4 regions of the Streptomyces sp. NPDC059255 genome follow, and region 2 is predicted to be linked to each of the others. Evidence: riboswitches for the same ligand, from Rfam matches in the RefSeq annotation. Region 2 holds a riboswitch; each other region holds the start of a gene.
The links. A riboswitch is a leader RNA that binds a small molecule or an ion and turns the genes downstream of it on or off. The one in region 2 is predicted to bind cyclic di-AMP.
Positions count from the first base shown of each region.

Region 1: it holds a riboswitch for cyclic di-AMP, as region 2 does, so the genes downstream of both, ACFXKG_RS36620 (M23 family metallopeptidase) here and ACFXKG_RS07190 (M23 family metallopeptidase) in region 2, are expected to answer to the same signal.
Region 3: it holds a riboswitch for cyclic di-AMP, as region 2 does, so the genes downstream of both, ACFXKG_RS26310 (transglycosylase family protein) here and ACFXKG_RS07190 (M23 family metallopeptidase) in region 2, are expected to answer to the same signal.
Region 4: it holds a riboswitch for cyclic di-AMP, as region 2 does, so the genes downstream of both, ACFXKG_RS22535 (transglycosylase SLT domain-containing protein) here and ACFXKG_RS07190 (M23 family metallopeptidase) in region 2, are expected to answer to the same signal.

Region 1 is NZ_JBHYZP010000047.1:45,750-53,113, reverse strand. Features, by position in the region: gene ACFXKG_RS36625 (GntR family transcriptional regulator) at 131-826, opposite strand; gene ACFXKG_RS36620 (M23 family metallopeptidase) at 1,046-1,840, opposite strand; cyclic di-AMP (ydaO/yuaA leader) riboswitch at 1,853-2,014, opposite strand; gene ACFXKG_RS36615 (M16 family metallopeptidase) at 2,223-3,605, opposite strand; gene ACFXKG_RS36610 (M16 family metallopeptidase) at 3,623-4,990, opposite strand; gene ACFXKG_RS36605 (DNA topoisomerase (ATP-hydrolyzing) subunit A) at 5,217-7,364, shown strand, end outside.
Region 2 is NZ_JBHYZP010000003.1:331,142-338,505, reverse strand. Features, by position in the region: gene trmB (tRNA (guanosine(46)-N7)-methyltransferase TrmB) at 83-862, shown strand; gene ACFXKG_RS07200 (PrsW family intramembrane metalloprotease) at 1,017-2,294, shown strand; gene ACFXKG_RS07195 (aldo/keto reductase) at 2,318-3,262, opposite strand; gene ACFXKG_RS07190 (M23 family metallopeptidase) at 3,385-4,434, opposite strand; cyclic di-AMP (ydaO/yuaA leader) riboswitch at 4,446-4,600, opposite strand; gene ACFXKG_RS07185 (PP2C family protein-serine/threonine phosphatase) at 4,849-6,009, opposite strand; gene ACFXKG_RS07180 (MerR family transcriptional regulator) at 6,299-7,045, opposite strand; tRNA gene ACFXKG_RS07175 (tRNA-Met) at 7,186-7,259, opposite strand; gene ACFXKG_RS07170 (hypothetical protein) at 7,355-7,364, opposite strand, start outside.
Region 3 is NZ_JBHYZP010000025.1:106,864-114,227, reverse strand. Features, by position in the region: gene ACFXKG_RS26320 (cytochrome P450) at 1-306, shown strand, start outside; gene ACFXKG_RS26315 (transglycosylase family protein) at 452-1,300, shown strand; cyclic di-AMP (ydaO/yuaA leader) riboswitch at 2,219-2,391, shown strand; gene ACFXKG_RS26310 (transglycosylase family protein) at 2,399-3,151, shown strand; gene eno (phosphopyruvate hydratase) at 3,373-4,668, shown strand; gene ACFXKG_RS26300 (septum formation initiator family protein) at 4,885-5,358, shown strand; gene ACFXKG_RS26295 (DUF501 domain-containing protein) at 5,508-6,071, shown strand; gene ACFXKG_RS26290 (exopolyphosphatase) at 6,068-7,021, shown strand.
Region 4 is NZ_JBHYZP010000019.1:98,813-106,176, reverse strand. Features, by position in the region: gene ACFXKG_RS22550 (trypsin-like serine peptidase) at 1-817, shown strand, start outside; gene ACFXKG_RS22545 (hypothetical protein) at 984-1,394, shown strand; gene ACFXKG_RS22540 (amino acid permease) at 1,605-3,005, shown strand; gene ACFXKG_RS22535 (transglycosylase SLT domain-containing protein) at 3,168-3,935, opposite strand; cyclic di-AMP (ydaO/yuaA leader) riboswitch at 3,940-4,103, opposite strand; gene ACFXKG_RS22530 (enolase C-terminal domain-like protein) at 4,612-5,940, opposite strand; gene ACFXKG_RS22525 (gluconate:H+ symporter) at 6,033-7,364, opposite strand, start outside.

The DNA.
Region 1 (7,364 bases), on a different contig from region 2:
TGGTCCGTCTTTCGGTGCAGTCTTTCGGCGCCACATATTTCGGTGCGGCGTCTTTTCGTACGGGCGGCTGCGCGCGGGCAGCAGAAAATAGGCCGCACCTATTTCTTTCTCTTTGTATACGGCGCGATTGTTAATGCCGTGCGCTCGCGATGTTTACGGCATGTTGCGAAGCCCTCACCTTTTCCCGGTCGCGCCCCCGGTCGGGACGGCGCAGCCGGTGCACCACCACGGTGCGCTCCGTGTGCAGGGTGGTGAGCGCCCGCGCGCGTTCGCCGTCGCCGCGCGCCACCGCGTCCACGATCGCGCCGTGCTCCGCCCAGGACTCCACCGGGTGACTGGGCTGCTCGACCACGTACATCCAGGCGATCTTGTGGCGCAGCTGGGTGAGCAGCGAGGTGAGCGCGGGGCTGCCGGACGCCTGGGCGAGCGTCTCGTGGAACCAGGCGCCCAGCGCGCGCAGATCCTCGCCCTGGCCCCTGCGGGCCCGCTCCTGGCCCAGTCTGACCAGGCCGCGGAGGACCTTGAGGTGGGCCTCCGTGCGGCGCTGGGCGGCGCGCGCCGCTCCCAGCGGCTCCAGCAGCAGCCGTACCTCCAGCAGGTCCGCGGCCTCCTGCTCCGTGGGTTCGGCCACACACGCGCCGACATGGCGGCGCGTGGTCACGAAGCCTTCCGACTCCAGCGTGCGCAGCGCCTCGCGCACCGGGACGCGGGAGACGCCGTAGCGCCGCGCGAGCTGCTCCTCGGTGAGCCGGCTGCCCCGCTCGAACAGTCCGGAGACGATGTCGTCGCGAATAGCCGTGCATACCGAATGCGCCGGAATGCGCATGTCCGAACCTCCGCCTTAATCCGCGCGAAACGCTGCCGATTGACGCCTGTTCCGTGACTCTATTGCAACCAACGCGAATTTCCGATGGGTGCCCGGAATCCATGGATATCTTTTGGCCAGCGCGGAGGCGGAGAGCCGCACGCGGGAGGGACCGGGAGCGACGGAGGGACGTGTGCGGACGGGCCCGGAGAGGTACGCGAGAGGGGGGACGGAAAGCGGTCAGACCCCGACGCCGTGCGCGCGCAGGTAGGCGACCGGGTCCATGTCGGAGCCGTAGTCGGCGCTCGTCCTGGCCTCGAAGTGGAGGTGCGGCCCCGTGACGTTGCCGGTGGCGCCCGAGAGCCCGATCCGCTCGCCCGCGGCGACGCTCTGGCCGACGGAGACGCCGATCGAGGAGAGGTGGCCGTACTGGGTGTAGGTGCCGTCCGCCATCCTGAGGACGATGTTGTTGCCGTACGAGCCGCCCCAGCCGGCCTCGACGACGGTGCCCGTGCCGACCGCCACGACCGGCGTGCCGGACGCGGCGCGGAAGTCGACGCCCGAGTGGCTGCCGGAGGACCAGAGGGAGCCGCCGGTGTGGTAACCGGTGGTGACGTAGGAGCCGGCGACGGGGAGCTGGAAGGTGTTCAGCCGCTTGCGCTCCTCGGCCCGTGCGGCACGCTCCCGCTCCTCGCGCAGCTCCTTCGCGCGGGCCTCCGCCTTGCGCTCCGCCTCGGCCTTGGCGGCGGCGCGCGCCTTGGCCTCGGCCTTCAGCCGCTCGGCCTTCTCGGCTGCGTGGCGCTGGGCCTCGGCCTGGTCGTCGACCGCGCCGGCGACGGCGTCGCCGATGGCGATGACCTGGGTCAGGCCGGTCTCCGAGACCGCCTCGGCGCCGGTGCCCGCGGCGAGGGCCGGGGAGGCGAGGGAGCCGATGACGCCGGTCGCGGTCAGCGTCGCGAACCCGGCGGCGCTCGCGCCCTTGCAGGTGATGCGGTTCGGGGCGCGGTGCTTCCCGGTGGCACGGGTGAACGCCATGGAGTGGCTGGTCCTTTCCTTCCCTCTCGCCTACCGGGTTAGCTGACGGGTTCGGAGCAGGAAGGTCTCCTACGGACCCCTCCGCGCGCGGTGTGCCCGCGAAGGCCGTCCGATTCACCCCAGGGACGTGGGTCCCCGGCTCCCCCGCTGCACCGGCTGCGGCACAGCATCTGACGGGGACTCGGCGATGGCTGCCCGGTGCCACGGATGCGGCGCAACGGCGAACAGCCGGACCGACGCTAAGCGGCCCGTCTTTCAATAACCAAACAGACAAGGTTTTTTGTAGCGCACACCACAGGGCAGACAGGCATTCTCTCCATCAAAGCGGACATAAAGCAGAACCCCGGCGACCTCGGTCGCCGGGGTTCCTTCACAAGACGAATCAGCCTGTGACAACCGTCACTTCACCGATTCCCAGAGCCTCGACCGGCTCCTTGATCTGCGCCGCGTCGCCGACCAGAACGGTGACGAGCCGGTCCACCGGGAAGGCGTTGACGACGGCGGCCGTCGCCTCGACCGTGCCCGTCTCGGCCAGCCGGGCGTAGAGCTGTGCCTGGAAGTCGTCCGGAAGGTGCTGCTCGACCTGGTCGGCGAGCGTGCCGGCGACGGAGGCGGCCGTCTCGTACTTGAGCGGCGCGACGCCCACCAGGTTCTGCACGGCCACGTCTCGTTCGGCGTCCGTGAGCCCCTCGGCGGCGAGGGTGCGCAGCACCGTCCAGAGGTCGTCGAGCGCCGGTCCTGTGGACGCGGTGTCCACGGAGCCGCTGATGGCGAGCATCGCGGCGCCCGTCGCCCCGTCCGGGGAGGACGGCGCCGAGGAGCGCAGCACCTGGCCGAAGGCGCGTACGCCGTAGGTGTAGCCCTTCTCCTCGCGCAGGACGCGGTCGAGCCGGGAGGTGAGCGTGCCGCCCAGGCAGTACGTGCCGAGCACCTGCGCGGGCCAGACACGGTCGTGCCGGTCGGCACCGATCCGGCCGATCAGGAGCTGCGTCTGGACGGCGCCGGGGCGGTCCACGATGACCACGCGGCCGGTGTCGTCGGCGGTGATCGCCGGTACGGGCCGGGGCGCCGCCGTGTCGCCCGTCCAGGCGCCGAGGGTGTCCGCGAGGATCCCGTCCAGGTCGACGCCCGCGAGGTCGCCGACGACGACCGCGGTGGCCGTGGCGGGGCGTACGTGCGCCTCGTAGAAGGCGCGGACGCCCGCGGCGTCGATGCGTGCCACGGTCTCCTCGGTGCCCTGGCGCGGCCGGGACATGCGCAGCGCGGCCGGGAACAGCTCCTTGGAGAGCTGCTTGGCGGCACGCCGGCCCGGGTTGGCGGTCTCGTGCGGGATCTCGTCGAGCCGGTTCCGTACGAGCCGTTCGACCTCGCTGTCGGCGAAGGCGGGGGCGCGCAGCGCCTCGGCGAGCAGACCGAGCGCCTTGAGCAGCCGGGAGACGGGGACCTCCAGGGAGACCCGCAGGCCCGGGTGGTCCGCGTGCGCGTCGAGGGTGGCGCCGCAGCGCTCCAGCTCGGCGGCGAACTCCTCGGCGCTGTGCTTGTCGGTGCCCTCGGAGAGCGCCCGCGCCATGATCGTGGCGATGCCGTCGAGTCCTTCGGGCTCGGCGTCCAGCGGGGCGTCGAGATTGATCTCGACGGCCACCACCTGCTGTCCCGGGCGGTCGCAGCGCAGCACCGTCAGCCCGTTGTCGAGCATGGCGCGCCCGGGGGCCGGGAAGGCCCAGGGCTTGGCCTCGCCCGCGGTCGGCCGCGGGTGGAACTCCATGGTCACGGCAGCGTCGGTCACTGGTCCGTCCCCTCGTGCTCGTCGGTCTCGGCGGTGTCGGCGGCGTCCGCCACGTCGTCGGGGGTGACCGGTTCGTACACCAGCACCGCCCGGTTGTCGGGGCGCAGTCGCGCCGCGGCGACGTCCCTGACCTCGTCCGCGGTGATGTCCAGGACGCGGTCGACGGCGCTCAGCGCGAGCTGGGGGTCGCCGAACAGGACGGCGAACCGGCACAGTTCGTCGGCGCGGCCCGCGACCGTGCCGAGCCGGTCCAGCCATTCGCGTTCGAGCTGGGCCTGGGCCCGCTCCATCTCCTCGGCGGTGGGGCCCTCGGCGGCGAACCGGGCCAGCTCCTCGTCGACGGCGGTCTCGATCTCCGGGACCTCGACGCCGCCGGACGTCTTCACGTCCAGCCAGCCGAGCGAGGGGGCGCCCGCCAGCCGCAGCAGCCCGAAGCCCGCGGCGACGGCGGTCTGGTCGCGCCGTACCAGCCGGTTGTGGAGGCGGGAGGACTCGCCGCCGCCGAGGACTGTGAGCGCCAGGTCGGCGGCGTCGCACGCGCGGTCGCCGTCGTGCGGCAGCCGGTAGGCGGCCATCAGCGCGCGGGCCGGGACCTCCTCCAGGATCTCCTCGCGCAGCTGCTCGCCGATGGTGTCGGGGAGGGTGCCGTCGCGCGGCGGCTGCTTGCCGTCGTGGGAGGGGATGGAGCCGAAGTACTTCTCGATCCAGGCGAGGGTGCGCTCGGGGTCGATGTCGCCGACGACGGAGAGCACCGCGTTGTTCGGCGCGTAGTTCGTACGGAAGAACGCGCGGGCGTCCTCCAGGGTGGCCGCGTCCAGGTCGGCCATCGAGCCGATCGGCGTGTGGTGGTACGGGTGGCCCTCGGGGTAGGAGAGCGCGGTCAGTCGTTCGAAGGCCGTACCGTATGGCACATTGTCGTACCGCTGGCGGCGCTCGTTCTTGACGACGTCCCGCTGGTTCTCCATGGACTCCTCGTCGAGCGCGGCGAGCAAGGAGCCCATCCGGTCGGCTTCCAGCCAGAGCGCCAGTTCGAGCTGGTGGGCGGGCATGGTCTCGAAGTAGTTGGTGCGCTCGAAGCTGGTGGTGCCGTTGAGGGAACCGCCGGCCCCCTGCACCAGCTCGAAGTGGCCGTTCCCGGACACCTGCGCCGAGCCCTGGAACATCAGGTGCTCGAAAAGGTGGGCAAGGCCGGTACGGCCCTTGACTTCGTGGCGCGAGCCGACGTCGTACCAGAGGCAGACCGCGGCGACCGGGGTCAGGTGGTCCTCGGAGAGCACCACGCGGAGGCCGTTGGCCAGGCGGTGCTCAGTCGCTGTCAGGCCGCCGGAGCCGGCCTGCGCTGTGGCCGTGTGACCCATGGGCATGTACGTCCCTTCGATCGCGATATGGAGAAGTCCTGCCACTGTATGCAAGCGTGCCGACACCTGGCGAAGTTCCCGTAACAGGTCCGGGATCTGGCACCCTTCCGACACGCGCCCCTTCCCGTCCCAACGACGGGTCGAGGTCGGCGTTGTCAGTGGCGCGGTCCACAATGGTCCGCGTCAGTTCCAGAAGTTGCCGTACAGAACTTGTGAAGGAGCCGCAGCCGCGATGGCCCGCCGCAGCACCAAGACCCCGCCGCCGGAGGACTTCGAGGAGAAGATCCTCGACATCGACGTGGTCGATGAAATGCAGGGCTCCTTCCTTGAGTACGCGTACTCGGTGATCTACTCCCGGGCCCTGCCCGACGCCCGGGACGGCATGAAGCCGGTACACCGCCGCATCGTGTACCAGATGAACGAGATGGGCCTGCGCCCCGACCGCGGTTACGTGAAGTGCGCGCGCGTCGTCGGTGAGGTGATGGGCAAGCTCCACCCGCACGGGGACGCGTCCATCTACGACGCCATGGTCCGCATGGCGCAGCCGTTCTCTATGCGGCTGCCGCTGGTGGACGGCCACGGCAACTTCGGCTCCCTCGGGAACGACGACCCGCCGGCCGCCATGCGGTACACCGAGGCGCGGATGGCCGACGCGACGTCGCTCATGACCGAGTCGATCGACGAGGACACCGTCGATTTCGAGCCGAATTACGACGGTCAGGAGCGCGAACCGGTCACACTTCCGGCCGCGTACCCCAACCTGCTGGTCAACGGGGCCACCGGCATCGCGGTCGGCATGGCGACGAACATGCCGCCGCACAACCTGGGCGAGGTCGTGGCGGCGGCCCGTCACCTCATCAAGCACCCCGCCGCCGACCTGGAGACGCTGATGCGTTTCGTGCCCGGTCCCGACCTGCCGACCGGCGGCCGGATCGTCGGGCTGACGGGCATCAAGGACGCGTACGAGAAGGGCCGGGGCACCTTCAAGATCCGGTCGACGGCGACGGTGGAGGACGTCACCGCCCGCCGCAAGGGCATCGTCGTCACGGAACTGCCCTTCACGGTCGGCCCCGAGAAGGTCATCGCGAAGATCAAGGACCTGGTCTCCGCGAAGAAGCTCCAGGGCATCGCCGACGTCAAGGACCTCACGGACCGCTCGCACGGCCTGCGCCTGGTCATCGAGATCAAGAACGGCTTCGTGCCGGAAGCGGTCCTGGAGCAGCTCTACAAGCTCACGCCGCTGGAGGAGTCCTTCGGCATCAACAATGTGGCGCTGGTGGACGGCCAGCCGCTGACGCTCGGCTTCAAGGAACTGCTGGAGGTCTATCTGGACCACCGGTTCACGGTGGTGCGCCGGCGCAGCGAGTTCCGCAGGACGAAGCGGCGTGACCGGCTTCATCTGGTCGAGGGACTGCTCACCGCGCTCGTCGACATCGACGAGGTCATCCGGCTGATCAGGTCGAGCGACAACTCGGCACAGGCCAAGGAGCGGCTGATCGAGCGCTTCTCGCTCAGCGAGATCCAGACGCAGTACATCCTGGACACGCCGCTGCGCCGGCTCACCCGGTTCGACCGGATCGAGCTGGAGGGCGAGCGCGACCGGCTCAACGGTGAGATCGACGAGCTGACGGGCATCCTGGACTCGGACGCCGAGCTGCGCAAGCTGGTCTCCTCGGAACTGGCCGCGGTGGCCAAGAAGTTCGGCACCCCGCGCCGCACGGTGCTGCTGGAGTCCGGCGCCTCGGTGGCCTCGGTGCCGCTGGAGGTCGCCGACGACCCGTGCCGCGTGCTGCTCTCCTCCACCGGGCTGCTGGCCCGTACGGCCAACGGCCAGCCGCTGGACGCGGGCGAGGGCCGGCGCGTCAAGCACGACGTGATCGTCTCGGCCGTGCCGGCGACGGCACGCGGCGACGTCGGCGCGGTGACCTCGGCGGGACGGCTGCTGCGGCTCTCCGTGATCGACCTGCCGCGGCTCCCGGACACCGCCGCGACGCCGAACCTGTCGGGCGGGGCGCCGGTCGCGGAGTTCCTGGCGCTGGAGGACGGCGAGGAGCTGGTCTGCCTGACGACGCTGGACGAGTCGTCCCCGGGGCTCGCGCTCGGCACGCTCCAGGGCGTCGTCAAGCGGGTCGTCCCGGACTACCCGTCCAACAAGGACGAGTTGGAGGTCATCTCCCTCAAGGAGGGCGACCGAGTCATCGGCGGCGCCGAGCTGCGTACCGGCGAGGAGGACCTCGTCTTCATCACCTCCGACGCCCAGCTGCTGCGCTATCCGGCGGGGCAGGTACGGCCGCAGGGGCGGGCCGCGGGCGGCATGGCGGGCGTCAAGCTCACCGACGACGCCGCGGTGATCTCGTTCACCGCGGTCGACCCGGCGGCG
Region 2 (7,364 bases):
ACCAGCCCGGATTGCCGAGATGACCGAGAACCCCACAGCGAGCCGCCCCGCGCAGCGCCCCGCGACCCGCCCCGTCGGCCGGATGTTCCCCGACGGCACCGGCCCCGCGGCCGACCCCGCCGGGTCGCACTTCGAGCGGCGGATCCGCAGCTTCCAGCCGCGCCGCAGCCGGGTGACCACCGGGCAGGCCGATGCGCTGCGGCGGCTCTGGCCGGTGTGGGGCATGGACATCGACGGCCGCGGGGTGCTCGATCCGGGCGCGCTCTTCGACGGGCTGCCGGTCGTCCTGGAGATCGGCTTCGGGATGGGCGAGGCGACGGCGCGGATGGCCGCCGACGATCCCGGGACCGGCATCCTCGCCGTCGACGTGCACACCCCGGGCCAGGGCAATCTGCTCCGGCTCGCCGAGGAGAAGGGGCTCGCCAACATACGGGTGGCCAACGGCGACGCGATCATCCTGCTCCGCGAGATGCTGCCCGCCGCGTCGCTCGACGGGATGCGCGTCTACTTCCCGGACCCCTGGCCCAAGAAGCGGCACCACAAGCGCCGGCTGATCCAGCAGGAGTTCCTCACCCTGGCCGCGCCCCGGCTGAAGCCCGGGGCCGTACTGCACTGCGCGACCGACTGGGAACCGTACGCCGAGCAGATGCTCGCCGAGCTCACCGCGCATCCGGACTTCGAGAACACGGCGCCGGACGGCGGCTACGCGCCCCGGCCCGCCTTCCGGCCGCTGACCCGGTTCGAGGGCCAGGGGCTCGACAAGGGGCACGTGGTGCACGACCTGCTGTTCCGCCGTACCGGGAGCCGTACCGGGAGCCGTACCGGGACTCCCGCCGGGACTCCTGCCGGAGATCGCGTCTGACACGGGGTTCGGGCACGGGCCCTCGCCGGGTGTCGGTGCCCCTCGTTAGGGTCATCAGGTGTCAGAACCGTTCCAGCGGAGCCCCGGTCCGCCGCGCCTCGACTCCGAGCGCCCCGATCCGGAGCCGGCCATCCCCGTCTACGAGCAGCAGGAGCTGCGCGGCGACCTGTGGAGCGCCGTGCCCGAGCCTGCCCGCAGGCGTTACCGGCCGACGCGCGCGTTCTGGCGCAGGAGGGCGGTCAGGGCCTGGGCGGTGATCACGGTACTGGCGCTCTGCGCGCTGGTGATCCTCGCGCTCGTCCGGGAGCAGACCGGGCCGCAGGGCTTCCTGGTGGGCCTCGGGCTCGCCGTCCTGCCCGTACCGCTGCTGGCGGCCGCCTTCCGCTGGCTGGACCGGGTCGAGCCGGGGCCGTGGCGGAATCTGCTGTTCGCCTTCGCCTGGGGCGCCTTCGCGGCGGCGCTCGTCGCGATCATCGCGAACTCCTTCGCGACGGAGTGGATCGCCACCGCCACCGCGGATCCGGCGGGCGCGGAGTCGCTGGGCGCCACGGTGATAGCGCCGGTCGTCGAGGAGAGCGCGAAGGCGACGGCGATCCTGCTGATCTTCCTCTTCCGCAGACGCAGCTTCACGGGGCTGGTCGACGGCGTCGTGATCGCGGGATTCAGCGCCACCGGCTTCGCGTTCACGGAGAACATCCTCTATCTGGGCAACGCGTTCGGCGAGGACCAGAGCCAGGGGTACTCCGGGCTGAACTCGGTCACGGCGGCCACCTTCTTCGTACGGGTCGTGATGTCGCCGTTCGCGCATCCGCTCTTCACCGCGGCGGCGGGCATCGGCTTCGGCCTGGCGGCGATGGCGGCCCGGCGGCAGAAGATCCGCCGCGTGGCTTTTCCGCTGCTCGGGCTGTTCCTCGCGATGGGCATGCACGCCCTGTGGAACGGCTCGGGGTCGCTCTTCGGCCCCTTCGGCTTCTACGCCGTGTACGGGGCCTTCATGGTCCCGGTCTTCGGGCTGCTGACCTGGCTGGTGATCTGGAGCCGGCAGCGCGAGCTGCGCACGCTCGCGGCCGAGCTGCCCGCGTACGCCGCCGCGGGGTGGCTGGCCGCGGCCGCGCCCCCCGCGCTCTCCTCGATGCGGGCGCGCTCCATGGCGCGGGGGTTCGCGGGGCGTCACCACGGGCCCGCGGCGGCGCGGACGGTCGCGGAGTACGAGGCGTTCGCGACGTCCCTGGCGTTTCTGCGCCACCGGGCCGGGCGGGACCCGGTCGGCCCGGACTTCGTGGAGCGCGAGCAGGAGTTGCTGCACCACCTGTGGGAGCGCAAGGAGATAGCCGGGCCCGCGCTGACCTACGCGGCGCGGGCCACCGGCCGGGTACGGGTGCCGCCGCCGTACATCGACTACGACGGCTACAACCCGTACCGCCAGTACTGACACCTGTCCGGGTGTGACCTCCGTCAGGCGGAGGCGGCGGTCAGCTCCGCCAGCTCCTCCGCCGTCAGCTCCAGCTCGGCGCCCGCGAGCAGCGTCGGAAGCTGCTCGACCGTGCGCGCGGAGGCGAGGGGCGCGATGACGGTCGGCTGCGCCGCCAGCCAGGCGAGCGCGACGGTGGCGACCTCGGCGCCGCGCGCCGCGGCGATCCGGTCCAGCGCGGCGAGCACCTTGACGCCCCGCTCGGACTCCAGGTACTTGCCCGCGCTGCCGGCCCGCGCGCTCTCCACCTGGGTGCCGGGGCGGTACTTACCGGTGAGGAAGCCGGAGGCGAGGGCGAAGTACGGCACGACGGAGAGGCCGTGGCGGACCGCGGCGTCCCGCAGGGGGCCCTCGTACGTGTCGCGCGAGACCAGGTTGTAGTGCGGCTGAAGCGCGACGTACCGGGCCAGCCCCTCGCGCTCCGCGAAGGCGATCGAGGCGTCCAGCCGCTCCGCGCTGATGTTGGAGGCGGCGACGGCACGCACCTTGCCCTCCGTGACGAGCTGGTCGAGGGCGGTGACGATCTCCTCGACCGGGACGTCCGGGTCGTCGAAGTGCGTGTAGTACAGGTCGATGTAGTCGGTACGGAGCCGCCGCAGCGACTCCTCGGCCCCGGCCTTGATGGTGGCCGCCTTCAGCCCCTTGAACTCCGGGTGCGCGCCCACCTTCGTCGCGAGGAGCACGTCGGAGCGGTTGCCGCGCGCGGCGAACCACTCGCCGAGGACGGTCTCGGACTCACCACCGGAATGGCCGTCCACCCAGGCCGTGTAGACGTCCGCGGTGTCCACGAAATTGCCGCCCGCGGCGGTGTACGCGTCGAGGACGGCGAAGGACTCCGTACGGTCCGCGGTCCAGCCGAAGACGTTGCCGCCGAGGGCGAGCGGGAAGACCTTGAGGTCGGAGGAACCGAGTGTGCGCAAAGTCGTCATGCGTCACTTCAACCCCGCCGCAGAGCGCCTTATTCCGTTTCGGGGCGCTCTGCGTGCTCCTGCTTCCCTCAGGACCAGACCCTCAGGACCGGGAGGCCGGCCTCAGGACCGGGGCGTCGGCCTCAGGGGTTGATGCCCTTGCCGTTCAGCCACGCCATCGGGTCGATGCCCGTGCCGCCCGCCGTGTGGACCTCCAGGTGGAGGTGGGGCCCGGTGACGTTGCCGGTCGCGCCGACGCGGCCGATGACCTCGCCGGTGGAGACCTTCTGCCCGGCGCTGACCGAGAGCGAGGACTGGTGCGCGTACCAGACCTCCGTGCCGTCCTCCAGCTCCAGGACCGTGCGGTAGCCGTACGAACCCGACCAGCCGGCCGACTTGACGGTGCCGCTGTGCACGGCCTTGACGGGGGTGCCCGTCGGCGCCGCGAAGTCCAGGCCGGTGTGGTAGCCGGAGGACCAGAGGGAGCCGGACTGGCCGAAGGAGGAGGTGAGGGTGTACGAGGAGGTGGGGAGGGAGAAGCTGGCCGCCAGCTTGGCGAGACGCTCCTGCTCGGCCTTGGCCTTGGCCTCCGCCTCGGCCTTCTTCTTGGCCGCCTCGATCTTCTTCTCCGCGTCGTTCTGCCGCGCCTTGGCCTGGCTCGCGGCCTTCTCGGCGGCCGCGTCCTCCTCCGCCGCCTGCTGCGTCGCGTCGGCCTTCGCCTGCTGCCGCTCGGCCTGCTGGAGGATGCGGGCGCGCAGCGCCTCGCCGGCGTCGGTGGTGCCCTGCTCGGCGTCCGCGGCGGTCAGGCCGGCGGTGCTCAGGGGCGCGCGGGCCAGCACGTCCGACGCGGAGTCCGCGTCGTCCGACCCCAGGGAGCCCATCCCCGGCAGGGACTTGGCGTCGGGAAGGTTGTCCGCGATGGCGTCGGGCAGGGATATGGAGACCGCGGGCTTGTCCTGCGCGGTGGCGATGCCGCCCGCGCCGACGGCGGCGATGACGCCGACACCCAGGACCGTGGAGCTGCGGGCGAGCCCGTTGCGCTGCTTGGCGACGCGGTGCCTGCCGCGTACGGGGCGGATGGACTCCTCGGTGGGATTCCACTCCCCCCAGGTCCCGGGCGCCTCGTTCTCACTGCCGCTGCCGAAGGAGTGGGTTTCGAAGGTGGCCGTGGGGGCAGGCTTGTTGGACGCCACTGAGGCGTGCTCCTTTCCTTCCTTCTCGCCTACCGGGTTAGCTGACGGGTTCGGAGCAGGAAGGTCTCCTACGGGTGTCCCCTGCCGCACGAAGCGGCAAGTAACTCCCGATTCACCCCAATTGGTGGTTCCCCGGTTCCCTCGCGGGATTCGGCGCACGCGCACGGTGCCATCTCTGGCGACGGCTGGGACAACCGCGCTGCGTTATCGAACGTTAATAGAGACCAGGGCCTTATTCCAAGCTGTTCCCGATGATCGTTAACGACTTCGCAACGGACGTAACGGGACACAAGAGCGCGCATCCGGGCGAGTTGATCGGCGCTCGGGGCACATTGGTCCGCCCTGCATACTTGACGGTATGTCAAACGTTATGCGGAGGGATACCCGCCGGTCACCATGAGTGATGCCGCGCGCTCAGGGCACGATCGGCATCGTCCGACGCCGCTCCGGCTCGCCCTCCGAGGGCCGGCTGATCGCCAGCAGCGCCATGTCGTCCTGGCTTCCGCCGCCCGTGTGCCGCCGTACGTCGTCGATCAGCGCCTGGAGCATTTCGTCGGGCCCCTGGAAGATCCGCCCGTCGAGCCGCTCGCACGGGACGTAGAAGATCCCGTGCGCGTCGCGCGCCTCGGTGAGCCCGTCCGTGTAGAAGAGCAGCGTCGCGCCGTCGGGGTACGCGGACTGCTCGGCCCGGTCGGGCCACGCGCCCAGCTCGCTCATGCCGAGCGGCAGCGCGGGGTCCTGCGCCCTCAGCATCCGTACGGCACCGCCGTGACAGATCAGCGGCTCGGGATGGCCCCGGTTGACGAGCCGTACGATGCCCTCGCCGTGCGGGATCTCCGCCAGTACGGCCGTGGTGAACCCTTCGAAGACATCGAGCCCGTCCCGCCCCGTCCCCTCCCGCAGGAGCGAGCGCTCCAGCCGCTGCGCGACGCCCTCCAGCGAGCTCTCCTGCTCCGCCGCCTCCCGGAACGACCCGATGATGACGGCGACCGCCTCGACCGCCTCCAGCCCCTTCCCCCGTACGTCGCCGACGACCAGCCGTACCCCGTACGGCGTGTCCTGCACGGCGAACAGGTCGCCGCCGATGAACGCGCCCTCCTGCGCCGCCTCGTACCGCGCCGCGATCCGCAGCCCGCCGATCCGCTCGGCGGGTCTGGGCAGCACGGCGCGCTGGGCGGTCTCGGCGATGACGCGGGCGGAGGCGAGCCGTTCGCCGCTGCGTCTGACGACGCCGTTGATGTAGAGCGCGAGGGCGGAGACGACCAGCACCGTCAGCAGTTCGCTGACCGACACCACCGTCGTGAGCGTGTCCGTATGGATACGGAGCGCCACCTCGGCGGCGAGCGAGGCCACGGCCACCAGCAGGACGCCGAGCAGCGGGAAGAACGGGGCGGCGATCAGCGGGGCGGCGGCGAAGAACGGCGCCGCGGTCACGCGGGCCGGGGTCACCAGGTCGAGCACCACCCCGCCGATGATCACCAGGGCGGGCAGGAGCCGGACGAGCCGCCGACCGGCCAGGCGCCGCGCGTACGGTCCGGCCGGTCCGTACGGCGCCCGGTCCGCCACCCGGCCCAGGTCGCGGGCGGGGTCCCTGCGATGGTCGCGCCCGTACGTGCCGGTCGCCCAGAAACCCGCGGCGTCGGCGCCCAGAATCCCGGCGCCGTCGGCGTCCTGTCTGCTTCTGCCGCCGAGGCGTTCCCGGATTCTCCTGAGCTTCCCCACCAGTCGTCTCCTGCCCGTTCCGCCGACGGCTGCGGACGGCACCGCGCTCCACCCAGGCTGGCCGCCGCCGCGCCGGGAGGCGACCCGCCGTCGGCCGACTGGGCTACGGAGACCGATGGCACGGAGGCCGGTGTGAAGACGCTCAGTCGGTCAGGTGGCGCTCGGCGTACACCTTCATGGCGTCCCGCACGAGCACAGCCGTACCTTCACCGTACTTGTCATACGTCGCGGTGAAACGTGGATCATCGACGTACGTGGCCGTGACTCCGATGACATAAGACCTGGTGGGCTCCATGGTCACCGCCAGCCAGTCACAGTGACGCCGGGCGATCGCCTGCGCCTCCTCGCCGGACGCGTCGTGGCCGGCCGCCGCCGCGCGCCCCCAGTCGCGGGCGATCGACTCGTGCCGCTCCTGGAACGCCCGGCGCTCCTCCTCGCTCAGCGAGCGCCACCAGCGGTCGCTCTTCTCGTAGGCGGGGCGGCCCCACCTCTCGGTGACCTCCTGCTCGTACCGTGTGTGCGCGAAGCCGTCGAACACTTCCTCTGCCATGAGTTCCTCTCCGTTCTCGGTCTTGTGGAGAGTGGTCCGCACCGACGTGATCAGCCGGCCGATGCGCTCGCGTTCCTGCTCCAGCAGCCCCAGATGGCCGCGCAGGGCGGCGGCCGTGTCCTGCTGGCCGTCGAGGATCCGGGCGATGTCCGGCAGCCCGAGACCCAGCCCCCGCAGCAGCAGGATCCGCTGCAGCCGGACCAGGGCCTCCTGGTCGTAGTACCGGTATCCGTTGACGCCGGTCCTGCTGGGCTCCAGCAGCCCCAGCTCGCCGTAGTGCCGGAGCGTACGGCTCGTCGTACCGGCTTTCTTCGCGATGTCCTGGATCGACCACTCCATGACGTTCACGGTAGAAGTTGACGTTACGTAAAGGTCAAGCGCGATTCCGAGGGCACGGATCCCCGGGACACGGATCAGGGAACGGGCACACGACGAAGGCCCGGATTCACCAGGAATCCGGGCCTTCGTTTTCTTCGTAGTAGCGGGGACAGGATTTGAACCTGCGACCTCTGGGTTATGAGCCCAGCGAGCTACCGAGCTGCTCCACCCCGCGCCGCTGAATAAGACTCTACGCCATCCGGAGCAAGATCATTACCAATTCCCGTGGCCGCGGCCGGAAGGGTGCCCGGCCGGGCCGAACGACAGGGCCTAGGCGGCC
Region 3 (7,364 bases), on a different contig from region 2:
GCAGGTGACCCCGTTCTCGTCGTGCTGGCCGCGGCCGACCGTGACCCCGAGCGCTTCCGTGACCCCGACGCGCTCGACCTCGGGCGCCGTGACAATCAGCACCTCGGGTACGGGCACGGCATCCACTACTGCCTCGGCGCGCCGCTCGCCCGCGTGGAGGGGCAGACCGCGATCGCCACGCTTCTGAAGCGGCTTCCGGATGTGCGGCTTTCGGGAGAACCTTCCGATTTGCGGTGGCGTGGCGGGCTCATCATGCGGGGATTGCGCACGCTTCCGGTGCAGTTCACGCCATTGTCCGGCCGATAATTTTACTGACGCATCGTCAATACTGTGACTTTCACGTGATCTCTGCTGCATCGACTTGTGACAAGCATTCGAGTACCGCTACGTTCACGTCGACCCGGTAACACCATGCCGGAGTTGAATTGACAGTCACACGGAAGGCAACCGCATGTCCGGGAACGGCCGACACCGTCGACCTCGTCAGGCCCCAGCTCTTCTCGTCGCCGCCGGGGTGGCCGGATCCGCGATCGCGATCCCGTTGCTCGGAGCCGGCGCCGCCAGCGCGGCGGACTCCTCGACCTGGGACCGCGTGGCGGGGTGCGAGAGCGGCGGCACGTGGAGCGCGAACCTCGCCAACGGGTACTACGGCGGGCTCCAGATGTCCCAGGAGACCTGGGACGAGTTCGGGGGCGGGGACTACGCCGAACGCCCCGACCTGGCCAGCCGCTCGCAGCAGATAGCCGTGGCCGAGAAGGTCTTCGAGGCCCAGGGGGCGCAGGCGTGGTCCAGCTGCGCCGCCGTCTCCGGGCTGACGGAGGCGGTCGGCGGTGCGGTCGGCGGCATCGTGGAGGGGGTGACGGGGGGCGGCAAGAGCACCGATCCGTCCGGTACCCCGTCGGGCAGCCCTTCCGGGGACGCCTATCCGTCCGGTGACGCCGTGACGGACCCGGATGCCGACGCGGACGCGGACGGCAAGACCTCCCCGGACCCCAGCACCAGCCCGAGCCCGGGTGCCACCGGCTCCGCGGCCGGTACGGACGACGCCGAGGGCAAGGGCAAGGACGAGGCGTCCAAGGGCAAGCACCGCGGCCAGGCGGCCGACGAGAACGCCTCGCCGGGCACCGCGGACAAGGAGCGCGCCTCGGGCAGCCGTGCCTCCCGCGGGGCGGGCGGAGCCCGTGACGGGGCCGGGCTCACGGACGGTGTGGAGCGCGAGGTCGAGAAGGTCGTCACCGCGGTCGGCGGCCACCTCTCCCTGGCGAGCGGCGGGCAGAAGGTCGTCGGCGGCTGGGTCTGAGCAGCCGGCAGCAAGACCTGGGAAGCCGCGCCTCCACGACGGAGGCGCGGCTTCCGCGTTCCCGGAGCCGTCCCGGAGCCGCCGCCGAGTCCGTCGCGGAGCCGCCGCCGAGCCCGTCGCCCGTCGGGCGCCCACCGGGCGCGGCCGCGCGGCTTCCCGGCCGCCGTACGCCCGGCTCACCGGTCCCGGCGGTGCGGCGGCCCCACCGTGCCCGCGCCGGGCCGTAGCGCCCCGTTGCGGCGCCCCGCCGCAGGGCCGGGCGTTGAGTGACGCCAGAGCCGGAGCGGGCGACCAAGGTGAGCGGGCCCGGCCCCCGGGTGCCACGGCGGAACGGGTGACTCCGTGACCGGAACGAGAGGCTCCGCGAACCGGACCCAGAGGTTCCAGTGCCGGAACGGGTGAGTCCGGCGCCTGGCCCGCGACCGGAACGTATGACTCCGTGACCGGAACGTATGACTCCGCGGCCGGAGTACGTGACTCCGCGACCGGAGTCGGCGGCCGGGTCGAGCGGTTCGCGAACCGGAGCGCCCCGCTCCAGCGCCGGAGCGGGGGAGTCCGGAACCGGTGCGGGCGAGTGCCGTTGAACGGCGCCCCGTTGACGTCTTTTCCGCTGCGTCCGTCCTGGCCAGGGCCTCCGATCTCCGCCCGGAACGCGGGCAGTTAGCGACTGTATGTCCACTTCTGCGCAAGTGAGACAAGGGTCTCTTTGCCGCAACTCGGGCTCTTCGCCTCGCCGGTTGATCGAATCCGGTCCTCACCTGCAGAAACGTATTGTCCCTCGGAGGAGGTAAGGGCGTTATTTCCTGGATGTGACCCTTTGAACAACCGGCAGGGCTGTGATTACGGTCTGAACCGCTCGCACCGCGGGCCTCGTCGACCGTCACGCCGAATCCTGCCGTCGGTCGGGGGGAGTAATCGTCGCTTCGAGCGCCGAAGGCAGGAGCGGGGGACCCATAGGTTTGCGCCGGGCCCGGCCGTCGAGAGACGGCCGGCGGCCGGCTAGGGGTGAAGCCGCGTGTGCGAACACGCGGCCGGGCAACTCATTGGCCCGAACCCGACAGCTCACCTCGTAGGCGTCGGTGAGGAGATGTGTTCATGCTGCTGCGTTCCAGCAAGGCCAAGCACCGCCGCCCGTCCATGGCCGTCCGCTACGCCACCCTCGCCGGGATCACCGGCGCGGCCGTCGCGGCCCCGCTGATCGGTGCCACCGCCGCCTCCGCCGCCACCGCCTCCGAGTGGGACCGGGTCGCCCAGTGCGAATCCGGGGGCAACTGGTCGATCAACACGGGCAACGGCTTCTACGGCGGCCTGCAGTTCACGCCCTCCACCTGGGCCACGTACGGCGGTACCGCCTACGCCCCCCGCGCCGACCAGGCCTCCAAGTCCCAGCAGATAGCCGTCGCCGAGAAGGTCCTCGCGGGCCAGGGCAAGGGTGCCTGGCCGAGCTGTGGCGTGGGCCTCTCGGGCGCCGCGTACAACGGCGGCTCGGGCTCCGGTTCCGGCTCCGGTTCCGGTTCGGGCTCCAACTCCTCCAGCTCCGGCTCCGGTTCCGCCGGCTCGGCCTCCGGCAGCTCCAGCAGCTCCGGTACGCAGAAGTCCGCCCCGACCCGGCAGGCACAGCCGCAGCAGTCGACCCGTGACGAGGCGCAGCCGGCCTCGCGCGGCCAGAGCCGCCCGTTCACGATCAAGAAGGGGGACGGCGAGTACAAGGTCAAGTCCGGCGACACCCTCTCCAAGATCGCCACCGCCCACAAGGTCAAGGGCGGCTGGAAGAAGGTCTTCGACCTGAACAAGGACATCGTCCGTGACGCGGACGTCATCTACCCGGGTCAGCAGCTCCACCTGCGCTGACCCCTTCTCCCCGGCCCGGCGCGTCACCCCCGTACGCGCCGGGCCGGGCCCCGTTCCCGCCGCTGCCCGCCATCCGGTCCCGCTACCGGCGGGTAGCGGCGGTCCGTGCGAGCGGGAGCGTCTTAGGGGGCGGGCACCGGCTGGCCGATGACCCGGAGCCGGTTAGGCTCATGTCGCAAGGCCAAGAGACCCTGCACCCACGCGTCACATCCCAGAAGGAGATGCTCGTGCCGTCCATCGACGTCGTCGTAGCCCGGGAAATCCTTGACTCGCGAGGCAACCCCACGGTCGAGGTCGAGGTCGGCCTCGACGACGGCAGTACGGGTCGTGCTGCTGTCCCCTCCGGTGCCTCCACCGGTGCGTTCGAGGCCGTCGAACTCCGCGACGGAGACGCCGGCCGCTACCTGGGCAAGGGTGTCGAGAAGGCCGTCCTCGCCGTCATCGAGCAGCTCGGCCCGGAGCTGGTCGGGTACGACGCCACCGAGCAGCGCCTCATCGACCAGGCGATGATCGACCTGGACGCCACCGAGAACAAGGGCTCGCTGGGCGCCAACGCCATCCTCGGTGTCTCGCTCGCCGTCGCACACGCCGCCTCCGAGGCGTCCGACCTCCCGCTCTTCCGCTACCTGGGCGGCCCGAACGCGCACCTGCTGCCCGTTCCGATGATGAACATCCTGAACGGCGGCTCGCACGCCGATTCGAATGTCGACATCCAGGAATTCATGATCGCCCCGATCGGCGCGGAGTCCTTCTCCGAGGCGCTGCGCTGGGGCGCCGAGGTCTACCACACGCTCAAGAAGGTCCTGAAGCAGAAGGGCCTCTCCACCGGCCTCGGCGACGAGGGCGGCTTCGCGCCCAACCTGGAGTCCAACCGCGCCGCGCTCGACCTCATCCTTGAGGCGATCAAGGAGGCCGGTTACGTCCCCGGCCGCGACATCGCGCTCGCGCTCGACGTCGCCGCGTCCGAGTTCTACAAGGACGGCAGCTACGAGTTCGAGGGCAAGTCGCGCTCGGCCGCCGAGATGACCGAGTACTACGAGGAGCTGGTCGACGCCTACCCGCTCGTCTCCATCGAGGACCCGCTCTTCGAGGACGACTGGGCCGGCTGGAAGGTCATCACCGACAAGCTGGGCTCCAAGGTCCAGATCGTCGGCGACGACCTCTTCGTCACCAACCCGGAGCGCCTCGCCCGCGGCATCGAGGAGGGCTCGGCCAACGCCCTGCTGGTCAAGGTCAACCAGATCGGCTCGCTGACCGAGACGCTGGACGCCGTCGAGCTGGCCCAGCGCAACGGCTTCAAGTGCATGATGTCGCACCGCTCCGGTGAGACCGAGGACGTCACGATCGCCGACCTCGCGGTGGCCGTGAACTGCGGTCAGATCAAGACCGGCGCCCCGGCCCGCTCGGACCGCGTCGCCAAGTACAACCAGCTGCTGCGCATCGAGGAGATCCTCGACGACGCGGCGGTGTACGCGGGCCGCAGCGCGTTCCCGCGGTTTCGCTCTGCGAACAATTAAGAGGATGCGCTCTGCGAACGGCTAAGAGGATGCGCTCCGCGAACGGCTAAGAGGATGCGCTCCGCGAACAGTTAAGAGGATGCGTTCCTCCAACGGCTGAGGGGGCGCGTAACCCGGTCCGTACGACGGGCGCTCATCCGCCCGTCGTACGGACGTCCCCGGCCGCGGTCCCGTACCGTGTCCGGGGACGTTCGTACATGACAGGGGAGGCGGGCCATGGCCGGGAACCGGGACCGGTTCTCCACCTCGACCAGGCTGCGGTTGCTCGGTGAGCAGACCGCGGCGAGGGTCTACCGCTCGCAGAACCGCAGGCAGGACCGCCGCTCCCGGCTCACGGGACGCGCGGCCTTCCTCGCGCTGGTCGTCTGCACCCTGGTGGTGGCGCTCGCGTATCCGATGCGGGAGTACGTGTCGCAGCGGAACGAGATCGCCGAGCAGGAGCGGCTGAGCCAGGAGGCGCAGCGGCGCGTGGCGGAGCTGCGCGACGAGAAGGCGCGGCTCCAGGACGACGCGTACGTCGAGCGGCTGGCCCGCGAGCATCTGCACTACCTGCGGCCGGGGGAGACGGGCTTCACCGTCATCGACCCGGAGGCGGCGCGGGAACGGCGCGAGGACGAGGGTGCGGCGGACCGCCCCTGGTACTCGAACGTCCTGGACGGGGTGGACGAGGCGGACCGCCCCGGCACGTAGGTACGTATGTACGCGCACGGACGCACCCGTACATACGTGTTACGTGTACGGACGCACCCCGCCCGGCTCACCCCGCCCTGTTCATCCCACCCCGCGCCTCACCCCCACCCCCGCACGACATGAATCCGGAACGGCAGAACCAGGCAGGCATGAAGACGCCCCCTCCGCAGACCGCACGCACCGAGCCCACCGAGGCGGACGTCGCCGCTTTCAAGGAGCAGCTCGGCCGACCGCCGCGCGGGCTGCGCGCCATCGCGCACCGCTGCCCCTGCGGGCAGCCGGACGTGGTCGAGACCGCCCCGCGGCTCCCCGACGGCACCCCCTTCCCGACGACGTACTACCTGACGTGCCCGCGCGCGGCCTCGGCCATCGGCACGCTGGAGGCGAACGGCGTCATGAAGGAGATGACCGAGCGCCTCGCGACCGACCCCGAGCTGGCCGCCGCGTACCGTGCGGCGCACGAGGACTACCTCGCGCGGCGCGACGCCATCGAGGTGCTGGAGGGCTTCCCCAGCGCGGGCGGTATGCCGGACCGGGTGAAGTGCCTGCACGTCCTGGTCGGCCACTCGCTGGCGGCGGGGCCGGGGGTGAACCCGCTGGGTGACGAGGCGCTGGCGATGCTGCCGGAGTGGTGGGCGAAGGGCCCGTGCGTCACTCCGTGCGCCGGCCCCGCCGGGACGGAGCCGGCGGCGGAAGGGGGTTCGGCGTCATGACCAGGGTCGCGGCCATCGACTGCGGTACGAACTCGATCCGCCTGCTCGTCGCGGACGTCCACCCGGAAACGGGTGAAGTGGTCGATCTCGACCGGCGGATGACGATCGTCCGGCTCGGCCAGGGCGTCGACCGGACCGGCCGGCTCGCGCCGGAGGCGCTGGAACGCACGTTCGCCGCCTGCCGGGAGTACGCGGCGGTCATCGCGGAGCACGGCGCGGAGCGGATCCGCTTCGTGGCCACGTCCGCCTCGCGTGACGCCGAGAACCGCGACGTGTTCGTGCGCGGGGTGGTGGACATCCTGGGCGTGGAGCCCGAGGTGATCACGGGCGACCAGGAGGCGGCGTTCTCCTTCACCGGCGCCACGAAGGAACTGCCGGGGCGGGACAGCTACCTCGTGGTGGACATCGGCGGCGGCTCCACCGAGTTCGTCGTCGGCGACGACCGGGTGCGGGCGGCGCGGTCGGTGGACATCGGCTGCGTACGGCTGACGGAGCGCCATCTCGTACGGGACGGAGCGGTCCTCGACCCGCCGACGCCCGACGCGATCGCCGCGGTCCGCGCCGACATCGAGGCGGCCCTCGACCTCGCCGAGGAGGCCGTCCCGCTGCGCGAACCCCGCACGCTGGTCGGTCTGGCGGGCTCGGTGACGACGGTGGCCGCGATCGCGCTGGGCCTGGACGCGTACGACTCCGAGCGGATCCACCGCTCCCGCATCCCCTACGGCCGCGTCAAGGAGATCACCGACCACCTGCTCGCCGCCACCCACGCGGAACGGGCCGCGATCCCCGTGATGCACCCGGGCCGGGTCGACGTGATCGGCGCGGGCGCCCTCGTCCTGCTCGCGATCATGGAACGCTCCGGCGCCCAGGAGGTCGTCGTCAGCGAACACGACATTCTGGACGGAATCGCCTGGAGTGCCGCAGCGAGCGCGTCGTCCTCGATCCGGTAGGCGACCCGGTAAGCGCCGACTCGTAGCCGGTACTCGTAGCCGGTAAAGGCCCGACGGCCCCGTGAGCTGAACGACGAGGCCCTGCTCCGGCTGGAGGGCGCCGCTCCGTTCGGCGCGAACCTGCGGGACTTCACCGCGCTCCGGGCCGCCGCCACCAAGGTCTGAACGGGCGTGCGCCGGGGGGTGTTCCGCGCTGCCGGGGCGCCCCTCGGCCACCTTGGCGAGAAAGTTCGTGAACTTCTTCACAAGGAAATCGCGTCTCCTGGGGGCCGTACTCGGCCGGGAGGCCCCGCTGTGAGGGGCGCGCGCCGCGCGCACCCTTATACCGGGTGGTTCCGGGCAC
Region 4 (7,364 bases), on a different contig from region 2:
GGACGCGGGCGTCTCCGACCCGGAGCCGGAGCCCGTCGCCGCGCGGCCGGTGCCCGTCTCGTACCGCGACAGCGCCCCGGTGGTCGGCAAGCTCTTCTTCGACACCCCCGAGGGTCCCTCGGTCTGCTCCGCGACGGTGGTGACGGACCCGGCCAACCCCGGTGCCTCCAACCTGGTGTGGACGGCGGGGCACTGTGTGCACGCGGGGGCGAAGGGCGGCTGGTTCCGCAACATCGTCTTCGTGCCGTCGTACAACGACAAGGGGCTGTCGAGCGAGGAGCTGGTGGGGGTGGGCAAGAGCCGGCTCTCGCCGTTCGGCATCTGGTGGGCGGACTGGGCGCAGACCTCGCCCCAGTGGATCTCCGAGGGGACCCCGTCGGGCGGCAGCGGTTCGCCGTTCGACTTCGCCGTGCTGCATGTGAAGAAGCCGGCGGGCAGCGACTTCGCCTCGCTGGAGGAGACGGTCGGCGGCGCGTCCCGCGTCATGTTCGACGCGCCGTCGGCGACGAAGATCGCGGGGATGAGCCTCTGGGGGTATCCGGCCGCGCCGCCGTTCGACGGTGAGCGGATGTTCTCCTGCCAGGGCCGCCCCGGCCGGCTCTCGGTCCGGGACGACCAGCCGTCGCTGTACCGGGTCGGCTGCACGATGACCGGGGGCTCCTCCGGCGGCGGCTGGTTCATCGAGGACGCGCAGGGGCGGTCCGCGCTGGTGAGCAACACGTCCATCGGCCCGAGCGCCCAGACCTGGCTGGCGGGTCCCTACCTCGGCCCGGGGGCGAAGGCGATCTACGACGCCGTCAGCGACAAGTTCGCCTGAGCGGTCCGGGTGAAGGGGCCGGACGAGGGGTCCGGTACGCAGCGCGTTGAGGGTCCGGTACGTGGTCGGGGCGGCGGTCCGTTACGCGGTCCGGGCAGACTCGCGGTAGCGCCGGGGCCCCGGCGTCTCCCGTTCCCGTACGGCCACACGAAAGCGAGATCCGAAGGTGCCGCACATCATCGTCGAGTACACCCCGAACCTGGCCGAGGACCTGGACGTCGAGACGCTCCTCGACGTCCTGCACGAGACCGCGCTCGGCCTGGGCGTCTTCCCCCGCTGGGGCACCCGCACGCTCGCCATGCCGGCGACCGCTGCCCGGGTCGGCGACCGTCCGGGGAGCGGGCCCGCCAACGGCCATGTGCAGATCAGGCTGACGATCGCGCCCGGCCGCCCCGAGGAGCTCAGGAGCCGGATAGCGGACGAGCTCTTCGCGGCGGCGGAGAAGCACCTGGAGCCGATCGCCGCCCGCCGCCCGGTCGGCTTCCAGCTCACGATCACCGAGTTCGACGCCTCGGTCACCCGGACCGGCGGCAGCATCGCCGGCTCCCCGACCCACCGGCCACCGCTCGACGCGTAGGCCCGGGCCGGCGCGCCGGCCCGGGCGGCCCTTTCCAGCTCCGTGCGGCCCCGTCCGCCGCCGCACCCGGTGGCGGACGGGAGCCAGGGGCGGGCGCGCCGGTCGTCGCGTCCGGAAACGTTTTGCCTGGACGGGGGGCGTCCGGGGAGACTGCGAGGACCGCACCACCGCGTCCCCTCACCGGCCCCGAAAGCAGTCTGAGCCCTCCCCATGCACGACCGACTCACCTCCCGCCCCACCGCCACACCCGCCGCCGAATCCGCCGAACCGCTGGCCGGCGGGCTCAAGCAGCGCCATCTCACCATGCTCGGGCTCGGGGGCGTCATCGGCGCCGGGCTCTTCGTCGGTTCCGGCGCGGGGATCGCGCTGGCCGGACCCGGGATCGTCGTCTCGTACCTGATCGCGGGCGCGCTCGCGATGTGCGTGATGCGGATGCTGGGCGAGATGTCGACGGCCATGCCCGCGTCGGGCTCGTTCTCCGTGCACGCCGAGCGCGCGCTCGGCCGGTGGGCGGGTTTCAGCGTCGGCTGGCTGTACTGGTTCCTGCTCGTCGTCGTGCTCGCCGTGGAGGCGACGGGGGCGGCGCAGATCGCGAACGGCTGGCTGCCCTCCGTACCGCAGTGGGCGTGGGTCCTGGTCTTCATGGTCGTCTTCACCGGTGCGAACCTCGCCGCCGTGAAGAACTTCGGCGAGTTCGAGTTCTACTTCGCGGCCCTGAAGGTCTTCGCGATCGTCGCGTTCCTGGTCCTCGGGCTCCTCGCGGTCCTCGGTGTCCTGCCCGACACCCGCCCGGCCGGTCTCGCCAACCTCACCGGGCAGGGCGGCTTCCTCCCCAACGGCTGGCAGGGTGTGACCTCCGGGGTGCTCGCCGTGATCTTCGCCTTCGGCGGTCTGGAGGTCGTCACGATCGCGGCGGCCGAGTCCGACGACCCGGTGCGCTCGGTGGCCCGCGCGGTGCGCAGCGCGGTCTACCGGATCCTGTTCTTCTACGTCGGCTCGATGGCGGTCATCGTGGCCGTGCTGCCCTGGACGGCACAGAAGGCGGGGCTCAGCCCGTACGTCACGGTCCTCGACGCGATCGGTATCCCGTCGGCCGGGCAGATCATGAACATCGTGGTGTTCGTGGCGCTGCTCTCGGCGCTCAACGCCAACCTGTACGGCTCCTCCCGGATGGTCTTCTCCCTGGCCGAGCGGGGCGAGGCGCCGAAGGCCCTGCTGAAGGTGAGCGGGTCGGGCGTGCCCCGGCGGGCGGTGCTGGCGTCGGTGGCGTTCGGGTTCGTCTCCGTCCTGCTCAATCTGAAGTGGCCCGACTCGGTCTTCCTGTACATGCTCAACGCGGTCGGCGCGGTGCTGCTCTTCGTCTGGGCGATGATCGCCGTCTCGCAGCTGCGGCTGCGCCCGCGCGTCGAGCGGGAGGCGCCGGAGCGCCTGGTCCTGCGGATGTGGCTGTTCCCCGGCCTGACGTGGGTGACGCTCGCCGCGATGGCGGCGGTGTTCGTGCTGATGCTGCTCGACGACGCGGCCCGCCCGCAGCTCCTCTGGTCCCTGGGCGCGACGGCGCTCGTGCTGGCGGTGGCGGGGGTACGGGAGCTACGCGCGCGGCGTTCGTGACGCGTACGACACGTGTGACACGTAGGACACGTGTGACACGTAGACGCGTGTGACACGTAGACGCGTGTGACGGGTACGCGAACGGGCCCCGTCCCCGTCGTCCTGAGACGGCGGGGCCGGGGCCCGGTGCGTTCGTCACCCGTCGGGCGACGCGGGTCCGGTCTAGTAGGGACCGTTCACGTTGTCGATCGAGCCGTACCGGTCGGCGGCGTAGTTGCACGCGGCCGTGATGTTGGCGACCGGGTCGTAGGCGTCCATCGCCGTACCGGGCACGTGGTACGCCTGGAACGTCGGGGCGATGACCTGGAGCAGCCCCTTGGACGGAACGCCGTTCTGGGCGTTGATGTCCCAGTTGTTGATGGCGTTCGGGTTGCCCGAGGACTCACGCATGATGTTGCGGTGGATGCCCTCGTAGCTGCCGGGGATCCCGTGCTGGGCCATGACGTCCAGCGCCTCGCGGATCCAGCCGTCCAGGTTGTCGGTGTACGTCTTCGCGACGGCCGGCTCGACCGAGCCGCTCCCGGCGGACTCCGTACTCGTCTCCGCGGCGGTGGTCGCCGGGGCGGCGGCCTTCTTCCCGTTGACGGTCAGCTTGAGGCCGGGGTGCACGAGCGACGGGTTGGCGCCGACGGCGCTCCGGTTGTCCTCGTAGAGCTTCTGCCAGCCGCCGCTGACGGAGTGGGCCTGTGCGATCTTCGACAGGGAGTCGCCCTCGACCACGACATAGGTCGTGGCGGTGGTCTTCGGCGTGGCGGCGGGAGCCTCCGCGGCCTTGGCCGCACGGACGTGTTCCACCGTCGCGGGCGCCGCCTGGGCGGTGGCCGCGGTGACCAGCGGAATCGCGAGAGCGGCGCCCCCGGTGCCGACCGCGACGAGGCGACGGGCGATCGAGCCGGTTCTGGGACGGCGGTGCTTGGCGTTTCTGGGCACGACGAATTCCTCTCCGTCGCCTGCGAGGTGAGCTGTCGGGTTCGGGCTGGAGATGCCCGGCCGTACGGCGGTGCGTACGGCTTCACCCCGAGCCGTTCCGGAAATCCGGACCGGCGACTTACCTGGGTCCCCCGCTCCTGCCTTGTGACGGATAGGTGTGTGGGTCTCCGGACAGCGGCAGGATTGGGCGTTCCATCCGGATGGACGAGAACGTAAGCGAGATATCAGGACGGCACAAGTTCCGAATTTTCGGGTCAATCACCCTTTCGGAGGCGTCCCGGGAACTCAACTTTCCTCTCCTGGGAGAGAAAGCGTCCACCTCGCTCCGCCCGCCCGCCGAGGCAGAGGTGACACAGGTCACGAACGTAACGGAATAATCGGACAGGCAAAAGGCGTCAGAGGCTACAAGTGCCCCTAACGCCACCTAACTTCACTTAACGGTAAATACCGACAAAACGCCCTTATCGGTCTCCGGCGGGCGAGAGGATCCATCGCCCTCCCACCCGACTCTCCGACAACTGGGAACACCCGGCGGGAATTGAACCGGAACCCCTTCGAATTCACCGGACGATTCATTCTTCTGACGGCCTGTCGCGCCATGGCACGCCATGGCGTGCCTTCGTACCGCATCCTCGTTCCGCCGTCGCAATAGGCGGGACATGAGTGCGGCAATGTCTCATCTCACCAAGCAGGGACGCTTGCTGTCGAACTCCCAGTCCCGTACCAGAAAACGCATCCCGGCGGCGTCGTCCCGGCCGGAGAGGTTCTTCTCCACGTACAGCTCATGGGCGGCGAGAAGCCGGTCCATGTCGAGTTCGACGCCGAGCCCCGGGGTGTCGTCGACGGCGACCTCGCCGGCGACGATGCGCGGGGGCTCCACGGTCAGCCGCTCCAGGCCCTCCTGCCAGATCCAGTGGGTGTCCAGGGCGTTGTACTCCCCGGGGGCGGCGGCCCCGCAGTGGGCCATCATCGCCAGCGAGATGTCGAAGTGGTTGTTGGAGTGGCAGCCCCACGTCAGCCCCGTCGCATGGCAGAGCTGGGCCACCCGCACCGACCCCTGCATGGTCCAGAAGTGCGGGTCGGCGAGCGGGATGGAGACCGACTGCAGCGCCATCGCGTGGGTGAGCTGGCGCCAGTCCGTCGCGACCATGTTGGTCGCGGTGGGCAGGCCGGTGGCCCGGCGGAACTCCGCCAGGATCTCCCGGCCCGAGAAGCCGTCCTCCGCTCCGCACGGGTCCTCGGCGTACGCGAGCGTGCCGACCAGGGGCCGGCACAGTTCGACCGCTTCCCGCAGCGACCAGGCGCCGTTGGGGTCGAGGGTGATCCGCGCCCCGGGGAAGCGTTCCTTCAGCGCGCGTACGGCCTTGACCTCCTCCGCCCCCGGCAGGACACCGCCCTTGAGCTTGAAGTCCCGGAAGCCGTACCGCTCGTACGTCGCCTCCGCCTGCCGGACGATCGACTCCGGGGTCAGCGCCTCCTCGCGCCGGACGCGGTACCACTCGACGTCCGCGCCGGGTTCCCGGACGTACTCCAGGTCGGTCCTGCCGGGGTCGCCGACGTAGAAGAGGTAGCCGAGGACCCGTACCGCGTCACGCTGTTTGCCGTCCCCGAGCAGCGCGGCCACCGGCACCTCCAGGTGCTGGCCCAGCAGGTCGAGGAGCGCCGATTCGACGGCCGTCACGGCGTGCACCGTGGTGCGCAGGTCGAAGGTCTGCTCCCCGCGCCCACCCGCGTCACGGCCGCCGAACCGCTCCCCCAGGGCCCGCAGCACCCGCTTGTGGTCGCCCAACCGGCTTCCGACGACGAGAGGTTGGGCCTCGCGCAGCGTACGGGTGATGCGCTCGCCACCCGGCACCTCGCCCACGCCGGTCCGGCCCTCGGAGTCCTGGACGACCAGGACGTTGCGGGTGAAGTACGGGGCGTGTGCGCCGGAGAGGTTGAGTGCCATGGAGTCACGGCCTGCCACCGGATACACGGAGAAGCCGGTGACGACGGGCTGGCTCATGAGGCGAGTCCTTCCAGGATCCTGATGGTGCGGGGCGGTTCCGAGAACGCGGGGGGGGCAGGCGGCAGAGGGCAGAAAGCAGATGTCAGATGTCAGATGTTGAGGATCTCCAGGACACGTTCCAGGAGGAGCACACCACCGAGTCCGAGGACGGAGAGCACGGTCGTATAGGTGGTGCGCGCCTTGATCGCCTCGATGACCGACAGGTTGAAGTACTCCTTGAACATCCAGAAACCCGGGTCGTTGACGTGCGAGAAGGCGATCGAGCCGCAGGAGACGGCCAGCACCATGACCTCGGGCGGCACCCCGCTGCCCGCGAGCAGCGGCAGCACCACGCCGGACGCCGTGACGACGGCGACCGTCGCCGAGCCCAGGGCGACCCTGAGGATCACCGCCACGAGCCAGGCGAGGACGACCGGTGAGATGGACCAGCCGTCGGTGACGTCCTTGATGTAGTCCGATATGCCGCCGTCGACGAGGACCTGCTTGAAGGCCCCGCCGGCCCCGATCACCAGCAGGATCATCGCCATCGCCTGCGCCGCCCCCCGGCACGAGGCACTGACCTCCGACAGGCTCCGGCCGATCCGCGGCCCGAACGCCCAGATCGCCACGACCAGCGTCAGCAGCAGGGCGATCGGGGCCGAGCCGATGAAGGCGACGAAGTGCGTGAGCGGGGTCTGTGCCGAGGTGGCCATGTCGGTGACGGCGGCGCCCGCGATCAGCACGACGGGCAGCAGGGCGACCGCCAGCGACCAGGCCGTGCCCGGCATCTCCTCTCCCTCGAAGACGCGTTCGCTCACCAGCCCCTTGGGCACGGAGGGGTTCATGGCCCGGACGAACGCGAGCCGCGGCCACACCAGGGCGATGGCCGCGCCGATGGGCACGGCGATGAACAGACCGTAGAACAGGGTCAGTCCGACGGAGGCGTGGAAGGTCGAGGCCACCGCGGTCGGCCCCGGGTGCGGCGGCAGGAAGCTGTGCATGGTGGACAGGGCGATGGACATCGGCAGCCCGACCCACAGGAGGTTCGCCCGGGTGACGCGTACGAGCGTGAAGACGACGGGCACGATGATGACGAAGGCCACCTCGTAGAACATCGTGACGCCGATGAGCATGGCCGTCGCCACCATCGCCACCTGCACCCCGCGGGTGCCGCAGACGGCGAGGAGTCTGGTGGCGATGCGCTGGGCGGCGCCGGAGTCCCCCATCACCCGGCCGACCATCGCGCCGAGCCCGATGGTGAGCATCGTGTCGCCGATCTGTCCCCCGATGCCCTCGGAGAGGACGTCCGCGATCTCCGTGAGGGGAATGCCCTGGACGACGGCGACCCCGACGGCGACGAGCAGGAGGGCGGCGAAACCGTTCAGCTTGAGCCGTGTCATGAGGAAGAGCAGGACCAGGACGCTGATCCCTACGACGACAAG